DNA from 2 places in the Streptococcus sp. F0441 genome. Region 2 is predicted to be linked to the other one. Evidence: predicted binding sites of a transcription regulator. Region 2 holds the regulator's gene; the other holds the start of a gene.
The links. The regulator Rex, encoded in region 2, represses fermentation and respiration genes when NADH is low (regulators of the CRP and FNR family bind a similar motif). The targets are predictions, from matches to a motif close to TTGTGAANTANTTCACAA.
Positions count from the first base shown of each region.

Region 1 (6,255 bases), 780 kb from region 2:
CCAAGTTCGTAAACAGCTTTAGCGTATGCTTCAACTGCTTCTTCTGGTGTTGAGCAAGGAAGACCTAGCATACGAGCAATATCTTGGAATTTTTCATCAGCTTTCCAGTAATTGTACTTAGGCCATGTTGTAGTTTTAGATGGACGAGTTCCGTTGTAACGGATAACGTATGGAAGCAAGATTGCATTTGTACGTCCGTGAATGGTGTGGTGAACAGCACCAATCTTATGCGCCATTGAGTGACTCATTCCAAGGAAGGCATTTGCAAAGGCCATACCAGCCATTGTAGAGGCATTATGCATCTTTTCACGGGCTTCTGGGTCAGCTGTTTTTACAGATTTCTCCAAGTATTTGAAGACTAACTTGATGGTTTGAAGAGCAATACCATCTGTATAGTCATTAGCAAAGTTAGAAGTATAAGCTTCAGTTGCGTGTGTCAAGACATCCATACCTGTGTCAGCAGCAATAAATGCTGGAACAGATTCTACCAAAGCAGGGTCAACAATTGCAATGGTTGGTGTCAAAGCGTAGTCAGTGATTGGGTATTTCCGGTTGTTTGCCTTGTCAGAGATAACTGCAAACGGTGTTACTTCTGAACCTGTACCAGATGTTGTTGGAATACCGATATATTGTGCTTTCTTACCAAGTGATGGGAATTTGAAGGCACGTTTGCGGATATCCATGAATTTTTGAACGAGGTCACCGAAGTCAACGTCTGGCTGTTCATAGAACATCCACATACCTTTAGCTGCATCCATTGGTGAACCACCACCAAGGGCAATGATAGTGTCTGGTTCAAACGAACGCATTACTTCAACACCACGACGAACTGTTGTGATATCTGGATCTGGTTCAACATCTGAGAAGACTTGAATCGTGACTTTGTTTTTACGAAGATTCAATTGGTCAATCACACGTTGTACAAAACCGAGTTTTTCAATTGATTTATCGGTAACAATCATGACACGTTCGATACCTTCGCAAGTTTGAAGGTATTGGATAGAATTGCGTTCGAAGTAAATTTTTGAAGGAACTTTAAACCATTGCATATTATTTCTACGTTTCCCTACTTTCTTGATGTTTAGAAGGTTGATCGCACTCACGTTATCACCGACTGAGTTGTGTCCATATGAACCACATCCAAGTGTCAATGATGGGATGAAGGCATTGTATACGTCACCGATACCACCGAAAGTAGATGGAGAGTTCCAGATAATACGCATTGCTTTGATTTCTGTACCAAAGCGTTTAACAAGAGCTTCGTCTTTTGTATGGATAGCTGCTGAGTGACCAAGTCCGTTAAACTCAACCATTTGACGAGCTTTTTTAAGACCGTCTTCTGTATCTTCAGCTTTTAGGACAGCGATAACTGGTGACAATTTTTCACGAGTCAATGGTTCTTTTGGTCCTACTTCTGCACATTCTGCAGCCAAGATGTTTGTTCCTTCTGGAACGCTAAATCCTGCTTGTTCAGCAATCCATGCTGCTGGTTTTCCAACGATGTTTGCGTTTAGTTTAGCACCTGCACAGTTTTTGCTGTTTGCTTTCACGCCGAAACAGAATTCTTCAAGAAGTGCTTTTTCTTTCTTGTTTACAAAGTAAGTATGGTATGATTTGAATTCTTCTACAAATTCGTCATACACTTCTTTATCAATGATAACGGCTTGTTCTGATGCACAGACCATCCCATTATCAAATGATTTTGACATAACGATGTCATGAGCAGCTTGACGAAGGTCAGCAGATTTTTCTACATAGGCAGGAACGTTTCCGGCACCTACCCCAAGAGCTGGTTTTCCACATGAGTATGCAGCTTTAACCATGGCATTCCCACCAGTTGCGAGGATAGTCGCAACACCTTCATGGTTCATAAGTGCCCCAGTTGCTTCCATAGATGGCTTTGTAATCCATTGAACACAGTTTTCAGGAGCACCAGCTGCAATCGCTGCATCACGAACGATTTGTGCAGCATGAGCAGAAGATTCTTGAGCTGATGGATGGAAAGCGAAAACAATTGGGTTACGTGTCTTCAAAGCAATCAATGATTTGAAAATCGCTGTTGAAGTTGGGTTTGTTGTTGGAGTGATACCACAAATAACTCCGACCGGCTCCGCAATCTTCGTCAAACCTGTAATTGGATCATCTTCGATAACTCCAGCTGTTTTAACTCCACGCATATTGTTCACTACGTGTTCACAGGCAAATAGATTTTTTGTCGCCTTATCTTCAAACACACCACGACCAGTTTCTTCAACTGCGTGTTGTGCAAGGATACCGTGCGCATCAAGTGCTGCAACAGACGCTTTTGCTACGATGTAGTCAACTTGCTCTTGGTTCAACTTGCGCATTTCATCAAGCGCAACCAAGGCTTTTTTCACGAGACCGTCGACATGCTTTTCAGCAGCAAGTTGTTTTTCCTCTGGTGTTACTGTTTTTTTATCAGCCATATTATCCTCCATAGCCTTTAAGGATGTTATCCTTTGTTAATTTTTTCACAAGTTCATTATAACTCTTTTTTTATGCTTTGTAAACAGTTTCATAAGCATTTCACAAAGAAATTTCCTAAGTTTGTGAGATTTTTCTCAACCTACCTATGCAATAGAGTTTTATCTGGATGATTGTGAAATTATGAAAAATATTTTTTTATTTCACAAAGTTTTTCTAGTTGATAGTTATTTACCGAATTTAATCAAAGAGAGCGCTTTCTTTCTTGCTTTTAAAAATAGCCTCCTCATCTGGAGACTACTGTTTTTGTTGGAAAACGCCTTGTTTAAAGGTTCCTTCATAGACAACTTCTTGCTCTGTCGTCAACTTTCCTTGACCTTCAGCCTGGCCATTTACAAAATCACCTTCGTATTTCCAGCCATCTTTTGATTGGAACGTTCCTTTTCCATTAAAGGCTCCATTATTGAAATCACCTGTATATTGGTCCCCATTTTCAAAGGTCATGGTCCCCTGACCATTCATTTTCCCTCGCACCAGGGTACCATCATAAACAAGTGCACCACCATCAAGTGTCAGGACACCCTTTTTGGGTGTATTTAGTAGAAATACCGAAAGGGCACAGAGTGCAATTACGACTACTGCAATGAACTCTAGCCTAGGGCGAGTTAGGTAAACTCTATACTTTTCATAGATTTGTTTAAGCTTTTCCATTGTCACTCTCATTTTCTAATCGATCTAGCCAGCTTTTACATCCACTTGTGATACGAGCATAGGTTTCCTCAAAATCTCCTGTATACCAAGGATCTGGAACACTTTCAAATGCAAAAGGGTAGATCTTATGCTGCAATTCCTGAGGACACATTTGACGCAGATCTGAAACGTTTGAAGCATCCATACCGATAATGTAATCAAACGATTCAAAATTTTCTCTACGAATCTGGAGTGATGTTTTGTCTTTGTCATAAGGAATCTGATACTGCTGGAAAATCCCCTGCGTTCCCTTATGAATCAGATTACCATGTTCCCAAGCCGAAGTCGCACGACTCTCAATCTGGTAATCACTCGTCATGGATTTCATCACAAACTCTGCCATGGGGCTACGGCAGATGTTTCCTAGGCAAACAAATACTATTTTTCTCATCCCTTTTCCTCTCACTTCATAGAAAAACGGGAGTGACAGGTCCCGTTTTATTCTTCGATTGCTCCGCCTTCGTCAACAACTGTTCCTTCTGGTGTCACAGCCTCTTTGAGTGGCAACACTGTCTTGATAGCAGCCAATTCAAAAGTCAAATAAACGCCATCTACATCAAGTACGATTGTTCTCTTCTCAGTGTCTACTTCATCCACTGTTCCGTAAAGGCCGCCAATTGTAATAACTTCATAGCCTTTTTGAAGTTTATTTAAGCTTTCCATACGCTTTTGAGCTTGTTTCTTTTGAGAGCGTTGCATAAAGAACATCAAGGCCATCATACCTACAAGCATGATTAAAAAAGTAATATTTGGATTCATTGTTTTCTCCTTTGTCTTTTACATAGGACTACTATATCAAATTTCAGCTACTTTTACAAGGTTGTGCCTTGTTTTATGGCAATAAAAAAATCAGAGTTTTTACTCTGATTTTTCTGCGATTATTTCAAGTTTTGAACGACTTTGACTAGATTTTCAACTGTAAATCCGTACTCTGCCAATACTTTTGGTGCTGGGGCAGATGCTCCAAAGGTATCAATACCGAGAACTGCACCATCAAGACCAACATATTTGTACCAGTTTTGAGTTGCACCCATTTCGACTGCAACACGACGGCGGACTGCATTTGGAAGGATTTCTTCCTTGTAAGCTGCATCTTGTGCGTCAAAGACATCTGTAGATGGCATGCTGACTACACGGACTTTTGCGCCTTGACTAGCCAATTCTTTGGCAGCTGCGACAGCGAGATTCACCTCTGAACCTGTTGCAATCAATATCGTATCAAAGTCAGCTGCATTTTCATAGACAACATAGGCACCTTTCGCAACTTTGTCAAAGTCTGTTCCCTCTTCAACAGTCAAGTTTTGACGTGTCAAGACAAGGGCAGTTGGTGTTTTTTCGCTTGTCACAGCAAGGTACCAAGCCGCTTGAGTTTCACGCGCATCTGCTGGGCGGAAAACATTGAGATTTGGCATAGCACGCAGACCTGCTAAGTGTTCAACTGGTTCGTGAGTTGGACCATCTTCACCAACTGCGATCGAATCGTGGGTAAAGACATAAGTCACAGGAAGTCCTTGCAAGGCTGACAAACGGACAGCTGCTTTCACATAGTCAGAGAAGACAAAGAAAGTACCACCGTATACACGAAGTCCACCATGAAGAGCCATCCCGTTCAAGATCGTTCCCATTGCAAATTCACGAACACCAAACTGAATGTTGCGGTTCAAGCGATTAGCGTCGTCTTGAAGTCCATCCGTTTTGATATAAGTCATGTTTGAGTGAGCAAGGTCAGCTGATCCACCTAGGAAAGTTGGCAACTTGGCAGCGACAACGTTCAAAGCATCTTGACTTGAGTTACGGGTTGCTTGAGAAAATCCATTTTCTAAGGCTGGGAAGTCTGCTGGAGTCACCTCAACTGGATCACGTCCGTCGATAACGGCTTCTACTTCTGCAGCCAGTTCTGGATGAGCCTCTTTATAGTCAGCAACTAATTTAGTCCAAGTTTGATAAGCTGATGCACCACGGTCTGCAACATTTTCCTTGAAATCAGCATAAACTTGCTCTGGAATTTCAAATGGTTCATATTCCCAACCAAGAGCTTGGCGAGTAGCCGCAGTTTCATCTGCTCCAAGAGGAGCACCGTGTACCGCATTAGTTCCTTGTTTGTTTGGAGAACCGTATCCAATCACAGTCTTCACTTCAATCAAAGATGGTTTGCCTGAAGCTTTAGCTGCTTCGATAGCGGCATGGATAGCTTCCAAGTCTGTTCCATCATCAACCAAGGCTGTATGCCAACCGTAAGCTTTGTAACGGTCACGAACACTTTCTGTGAAGGAATCTTTTGTCTCACCATCCAAGTTGATGTCATTTGAATCATAAAGAACCACCAACTTGTCGAGTTTTTGCAAGCCTGCGTATGAAGCTGCCTCACTTGAGACACCTTCCATTAAATCTCCGTCTCCACAGATCACATAAGTATAGTGGTCAAAGATATTGAAACCTTCGCGGTTATACTTGGCTGCTAAGAAACGTTCTGCTTGGGCAAAACCAGTAGCAGTAGAAATCCCTTGTCCTAGAGGACCAGTTGTAGCGTCAACCCCTGCTGTATGGCCAAATTCTGGGTGACCAGGTGTTTTAGAACCCCATTGGCGGAAACTCTTGATTTCATCCATGCTAACATCTTCAAAACCAGAAAGGTGAAGAAGGGCATAGAGAAGCATAGATCCGTGTCCTGCTGAAAGAATAAAGCGGTCGCGGTTGATCCAGTTTGGTTGAGCAGGATTGATACGAAGTTGTTTTGTAAAGAGGCTATAGGCCATTGGAGCAGCCCCCATAACCACCCCTGGGTGACCTGAGTTTGCTTTGTTAATGGCGTCAATACCTAGAAAACGAATTGCATTAACAGATAGATTTGACATAGAATTTCCTTTCTCTTTGAGGTGATTAATGAATCACACATCCTATTTTTCTATTATATGAAAAAATGCATAGAATAGCAATAAAACAATTTGCGTTCATCTAACACATTTGATTTTCCATTCCCTCGTCACTTCATAGTACGGGAGCAAGCGAGTATAAGCGTCTTCTAGCTCCTCCAATATCGCTTCTACTGACTGATTTTCA
Region 1 covers NZ_KB373321.1:1,955,180-1,961,434, forward strand. Annotated here, with positions in the region: gene adhE (bifunctional acetaldehyde-CoA/alcohol dehydrogenase) at 1-2,447, opposite strand, end outside; gene HMPREF9188_RS09700 (MORN repeat-containing protein) at 2,743-3,156, opposite strand; gene HMPREF9188_RS09705 (low molecular weight protein-tyrosine-phosphatase) at 3,143-3,586, opposite strand; gene yajC (preprotein translocase subunit YajC) at 3,634-3,954, opposite strand; gene tkt (transketolase) at 4,074-6,050, opposite strand; gene HMPREF9188_RS09720 (hypothetical protein) at 6,147-6,255, opposite strand, start outside.
Region 1: a site for Rex is predicted at 2,481-2,498, ahead of adhE (bifunctional acetaldehyde-CoA/alcohol dehydrogenase). Genes of this name have one in related genera too.

Region 2 (6,255 bases):
GACTAATGCGCAATCCCGTACTATTGAGGAAGCCCTGCTCAAGTCCAATATTCCTTATACCATGGTTGGAGGGACCAAGTTCTACAGCCGTAAGGAAATCCGTGATATTATCGCCTACCTCAACCTCATTGCTAATTTGAGTGACAATATCAGTTTTGAGCGCATTATCAACGAGCCGAAACGTGGAATCGGACCAGGAACTGTTGAAAAAATTCGTGATTTTGCGAATATGCAAGACATGTCTATGCTAGATGCTTCAGCTAATATCATGTTATCAGGTGTCAAAGGCAAGGCAGCCCAGTCTATCTGGGAGTTCGCCAATATGATTTTGGATTTGCGGGAGCAACTGGACCAATTAACCATCACCGAGCTGGTTGAGGCTGTTCTAGAAAAAACAGGTTATGTAGATATTCTCAATGCTCAAGCGACCTTAGAGAGCAAGGCTCGAGTTGAAAATATCGAGGAATTCCTTTCTGTTACCAAAAAATTTGATGATAATCCTGAAAGCCAAGAGGAGGAAACTGGCTTGGATAAACTCAGTCGTTTCTTGAATGATCTGGCCTTGATTGCAGACACTGATTCAAGCAGTCAGGAGACATCTGAAGTAACTTTGATGACACTCCACGCAGCTAAAGGACTGGAGTTTCCGGTTGTCTTTATCATTGGGATGGAGGAAAATGTCTTTCCTCTTAGTCGAGCAGCTGAGGATCCCGATGAGCTGGAAGAAGAACGCCGTTTGGCCTATGTAGGTATCACACGCGCTGAAAAAATCCTCTATCTGACCAATGCCAACTCTCGCTTGCTTTTCGGTCGTACAAGCTATAACCGTCCAACACGTTTCATCAATGAAATTAGCTCGGATTTGCTTGAGTATCAAGGTTTGGCTCGACCAGCTAATACCAGTTTCAAGGCTTCTTATAGCAGTGGTGGCGTTGTTTTCGGTCAAGGAATGAGTTTGGCTCAGGCGCTTCAAGACCGTAAACGCAGTGCTGCTCCAAGCTCTATCCAGTCAAGTGCTCTCCCGTTTGGTCAATTTGCAGCTGGCGCAAAATCAGCGTCTAGCGAGACAAATTGGTCTATTGGGGACATTGCTCTTCACAAGAAGTGGGGAGAGGGAACAGTCCTTGAAGTCTCAGGTAGTGGCGATACGCAGGAATTGAAAATCAATTTCCCAGAAGTGGGTCTGAAAAAACTCTTAGCCAGTGTTGCCCCAATTGAGAAAAAAATCTAATTTTTCATCCTTCTCACGAATAATATAGTGAGGAGGATTTTTATGTACAGTATTTCATTCCAAGAAGATTCACTCTTACCTAGAGAAAGACTAGTTAAAGAAGGAGTAGAGGCTCTGAGCAATCAAGAATTGCTAGCTATACTACTCAGAACCGGAACGCGTCAGGCCAATGTTTTTGAAATTTCCCAGAAAATCTTGAACAGTTTGACCAGTCTAACTGATTTGAAAAAAATGACCCTGCAGGAATTGCAGAGTCTGTCTGGTATTGGACGTATCAAAGCTATTGAACTACAAGCAGTGATTGAACTGGGGAATCGCATTCACAAACATGAAACCCTTGAGATGGAAAGTATTCTCAGTAGTCAAAAGCTAGCTAAAAAAATGCAACAGGAACTTGGCGACAAAAAACAAGAGCACCTAGTGGCGCTCTATCTCAATACTCAAAATCAAATCATTCATCAGCAAACCATCTTTATCGGATCTGCGACACGTAGTATTGCTGAACCAAGGGAAATCCTTCACTATGCCATTAAGCATATGGCCACCTCTGTGATTCTCGTTCACAATCATCCATCTGGTGCTGTATCTCCTAGTCGAAATGATGACCATGTCACTAAGCTAGTCAAGGAAGCCTGTGAGCTGATGGGAATCGTTTTCTTAGACCACCTAATTGTCTCGCACTCGGATTACTTTAGTTACCGTGAAAAGACAGATTTAATCTAGAGTTCGTTAACAACATAGTCAAATAGTGTTTTATCCTTGGGGCGGTTCTCAAAGAGAAATTCAGGATGCCATTGAACACCAAGATAAGGGAAGCCGTCCGTAGTTGTCACAGCCTCAATGATTCCATCTTTAGGATCATGTGCTACAACCTTAAGATTTGAAGCTAGATCTTTAATGCTCTGGTGGTGGAAGGAGTTGATGTGAGAGATTTCTCCATAGATTTCTCGGAGAATGGTATCAGGTTCCGTTACGAGGCGTTGGGTCGTGTATTCGGCTGAACAGTCCTGCCAATGATCCTCAATATCTTGGTGAAGCGTGCCGCCCATGGCGACGTTGAAAAGCTGAGTACCTCGACAAACAGAGAAAATTGGTTTCTTTTGCTTAATCGCTTCTTTGATAAGTGCTAGTTCAAAAATATCTCTTTGAAGGTGGTAGTCATCACTATCAATAGCCTTTGGTTCACCATAGTATTTTGGATCAACATTTTGCCCACCTGTTAGGATGAGTTTGTCAATCATAGCGACGTAATGGCTTGCCATTTCTTGATCACCAATCGGTAGGATGATCGGAATTCCGCCAGCGTCCTTGACTCCTTCAACAAAGCCCTTTGCTGCATAGCTCATCATGATGTCATCATCTGGATGAGCTTTTTCATTTCCTGTAATCCCAATAACTGGTTTTTTCATAAATGCTTTCGCTTTCTAATCCTCTTTACGCATAAAATAGAGGAGGGTTTGGAGTTCGCTTGTCAAATCGACATACTGAACGACCACATCTTTTGGAAGGTGAAGGTGGACGGGTGAAAAACTAAGAATACCTTTTATACCTGCATCAACCAAAAGATTGGCAACTTCTTGTGATTTAACACTTGGAACAGTTAGGATAGCAGTTTTGACATCTGCTTCTTTGATCTTTTCTTTAATCTGAGAGATGCCATAGATTGGAATCCCGTCAGGTGTCTGGGTGCCAACTTCTGGATGGTCATCTAGGTCAAAGGCCATGATAATCTTCATCTTGTTGCGCTCATGGAAGCGGTAGTGAAGAAGAGCATGCCCCATATTACCAATTCCAACCAACATTACATTGGTGATGGAGTTATCATTTAGGAGTTCAGCAAAAAACGTCATCAGTTTTTTAACATCATAACCGAATCCACGACGGCCTAGTTCACCAAAATAAGAAAAATCACGTCGAACAGTAGCAGAGTCAATACCGATAGCTTCAGCAATTTGTTTAGAATTTGCTCTTTCAATTTTTTCTGTGTTAAATCGTTTGAAAATTCGATAATAAAGAGAGAGTCGTTTTGCTGTTGCTTTTGGAATAGTAGCAGACTGTTTATCTTTCACAAAATCACAACCTTTCTATGCTTCTATTTTATAGAAAGTTTGTGAAAAAATCAACAAAAACAAGAAAAAACTAAGAGAATTCTTAGTTTTAATCTGAAAAATTAGTTTGTGATAAAAAACGGTAGAGATCGCCAACTAATCCTTGATAAATCACGTTATCATTCAGTGTTAAGGAGCTGATTAGGAGAGTGTCGGGCAGGGTAACACAGCCTGATAGTGATAGCATAAGCTCTTCGTAATCGGCAAATTCAAGTGTACGTTCTACTTGATAGCTATCTTTATAAGTCAAACGAAACATAGCCAATCATCTCTCTTCTTTTGTGAAGATTCCGCGTTCTACAAGACTGTCCATGAGGAAGTAGAATTTCTCTTGGTGGATATGGTGTTCTTCAGATTTAAAGATATTCACCAAACGAAGACCTGATTTGTCAGTGATATTAATTTTAACACCTGTAAGCTCTTTGTTGATGATAATTTTTAGTAGGAAGCCTTCACCACTATTAGGAACTTTTTCAAGTAGACGAGTCAGTTCGTAGTTTCCGACCTTTGTTTCAAAGAAAGTATTGTCTTTTAGTGTAAACTTTTTTACAGATGGACTAAGTGTATAGTCGTAGCGGCAGTTTTGTAGTTTAATGGTTTTTTCGAATGCCATTAGGTAAATCTCCAATAATATTTTTTAAGGTTTGAGCCAGTTGTTTCAGTTCTTTCTCGGTATTAAGGGGAGAAAGACTGATACGGACAGACTCTTTTAAACGATGGGAATAGGGTCCATAAAGAGCTTCTAGGACATGGCTCGTTTGCACAATACCAGCAGTACAGGCTGAACCAGTTGAGATTGAAATTCCTTCAAGGTCTAACTGGAGTAAGAGCAAATCATTTTTTTGACCAGGGAAGCCAATGTTGAAAACATAAGGAAGTTGGTGTTTGCTTTCATTGAGATAGTAGTTGAGACCTGCAATTCCTTCTAGAAAAGCAGTTTTTAATCTTTCTAGTTTTTGGTAATGCTCAGCCTGATGATCCAGATCTTCTTTGAGGGTAGCAACCATACCGACTATGGCAGCAAGGTTTTCTGTTCCAGCCCGTTTCTTTTGTTCTTGGTCCCCACCGTGAAGATAGGAATCAAAGTCCATAGACGAAGCGTAAAGAAAACCAATTCCTTTTGGTCCATGGAATTTATGAGCAGAAGCACTGAGGAAATCAATTCCTAATTTTTCTGGATGGACAGGGATTTTTCCGATAGCTTGAACAGCATCAACATGATAAGCAGCAGGATGCTCTTTTAAAATATGTCCAATCTCAGCGATTGGCAAGAGACTGCCCGTTTCATTATTGGCATACATGGTAGAAACTAGGATGGTATCGTCACGCAACGCTTCTTGAATCTGCTGGGCAGTGATTTCTTGATTTACTGGTTGGATGATGGTCGCTTCAAAACCAAAATGTTGAACCAGATAATCAATGGTCTCAAGGACAGAATGGTGTTCAATAGCTGTCGTGATGATGTGTTTTCCACGCTCTTGATGACGGAGACAATAGCCGATGATAGCGGTATTGTTACTTTCTGTACCGCCAGATGTGAAAAAGATTCGTTGTGGCTTAGTTCCAAGTAAGTGAGCCAACTCCTGACGGGCTTCACGGAGCAATTTGCCAGCATGGCGACCATGACTGTGAATACTTGAAGGATTCCCATGGGTTTCCTGCATGACCTTGGTCATTTCTGCGATAGCTACTGCTGACATAGGAGTAGTGGCAGCATTGTCCAAATAAATCAAAGAATCACCTTATTCCTTTTTATTATATGCAAAGAGTGGGCTAACTGGTTTTCTTTCGTGGATACGGACGATGGCATCACCAATCAATTCGCTAGCGGTGATATAACATACATTTTCCGGAGTTCTTTCTTTGGTTGCTACAGAGTCTGTCACAAGGATTTCTTTAATGTTAGCAGTGTCAAGAAGCTCAGCAGCTCCTTCTACAAAGAGTCCGTGACTAGATACGGCATAAATCTCAGTAGCACCTCCGCGGTCGACGATTTTTGCTGCTTCTGAGAAAGTACGTCCAGTATTTAGGATATCGTCAATCAAGATGGCCTTCTTGCCTTCAACATCACCGATGATATAACCTTGGCTACGCTCTGAATCGTCTTGAGCATAGTCGATTATTGCGATTGGTGCATCTAAATATTCAGCTAAGCTGCGGGCACGTTTGACGCCAGAGTTTTTTGGACTAACAACAACGACATCTGATCCCAGCAACCCTTTATCGCTGTAGTGTTTAGCAAAGAGAGGAATTGTATAGAGGTTATCTACCGGAATATCAAAGAAACCTTGAACCTGAACAGCGTGGAGGTCAAGCGTTAGAACACGACTTACACCAGCCTTGACAAGCATATTGGCAACCAGTTTTGCAGTGAGAGGTTCGCGAGAAGAAGCGATACGATCCTGACGAGCATAACCAAAGTAAGGAAGGACAACGTTGATACTATGAGCACTGGCACGAACACAAGCATCGACCATGATTAACAACTCCATCAAGTGGTTGCTAACGGGGTAGCTGGTTGATTGGATGATGTAGACATCGTAACCACGGACACTCTCTTCAATGTTGACCTGGATTTCACCATCAGAAAATTGGCGTGAAGATAATTTTCCGAGAGGTACCCCAACCGTTTCTGCGATTTTTTGTGCAATTTCATGATTGGAATTAAGTGCAAAAAGTTTCATGTTGTTTCTATCTGACATTATAGACCGTCCTCTGTAAACTCTAAATATTTTATCTCCATTATTTTACCAGAAAATGGAGATTATTTCAGCTTTTTTTCATGCTTTTAATAAAACGAATTAATTTTGAAGGAGCTTTTTGGTAAGTGATATTATTTTCTGAAAGAAATTGTTGAAAATCTCGTTTTCCTTTCTCGTGATCAGTGACCTCTAGCTCCAGTTCGTAGTCTGTATG
Region 2 covers NZ_KB373321.1:1,176,118-1,182,372, reverse strand. Annotated here, with positions in the region: gene pcrA (DNA helicase PcrA) at 1-1,231, shown strand, start outside; gene radC (RadC family protein) at 1,274-1,954, shown strand; gene HMPREF9188_RS05685 (gamma-glutamyl-gamma-aminobutyrate hydrolase family protein) at 1,951-2,640, opposite strand; gene HMPREF9188_RS05680 (redox-sensing transcriptional repressor Rex) at 2,656-3,300, opposite strand; gene HMPREF9188_RS05675 (DUF4649 family protein) at 3,389-3,598, opposite strand; gene HMPREF9188_RS05670 (DUF1831 domain-containing protein) at 3,605-3,952, opposite strand; gene HMPREF9188_RS05665 (cysteine desulfurase family protein) at 3,930-5,072, opposite strand; gene HMPREF9188_RS05660 (ribose-phosphate diphosphokinase) at 5,082-6,041, opposite strand; gene HMPREF9188_RS05655 (CYTH domain-containing protein) at 6,109-6,255, opposite strand, start outside.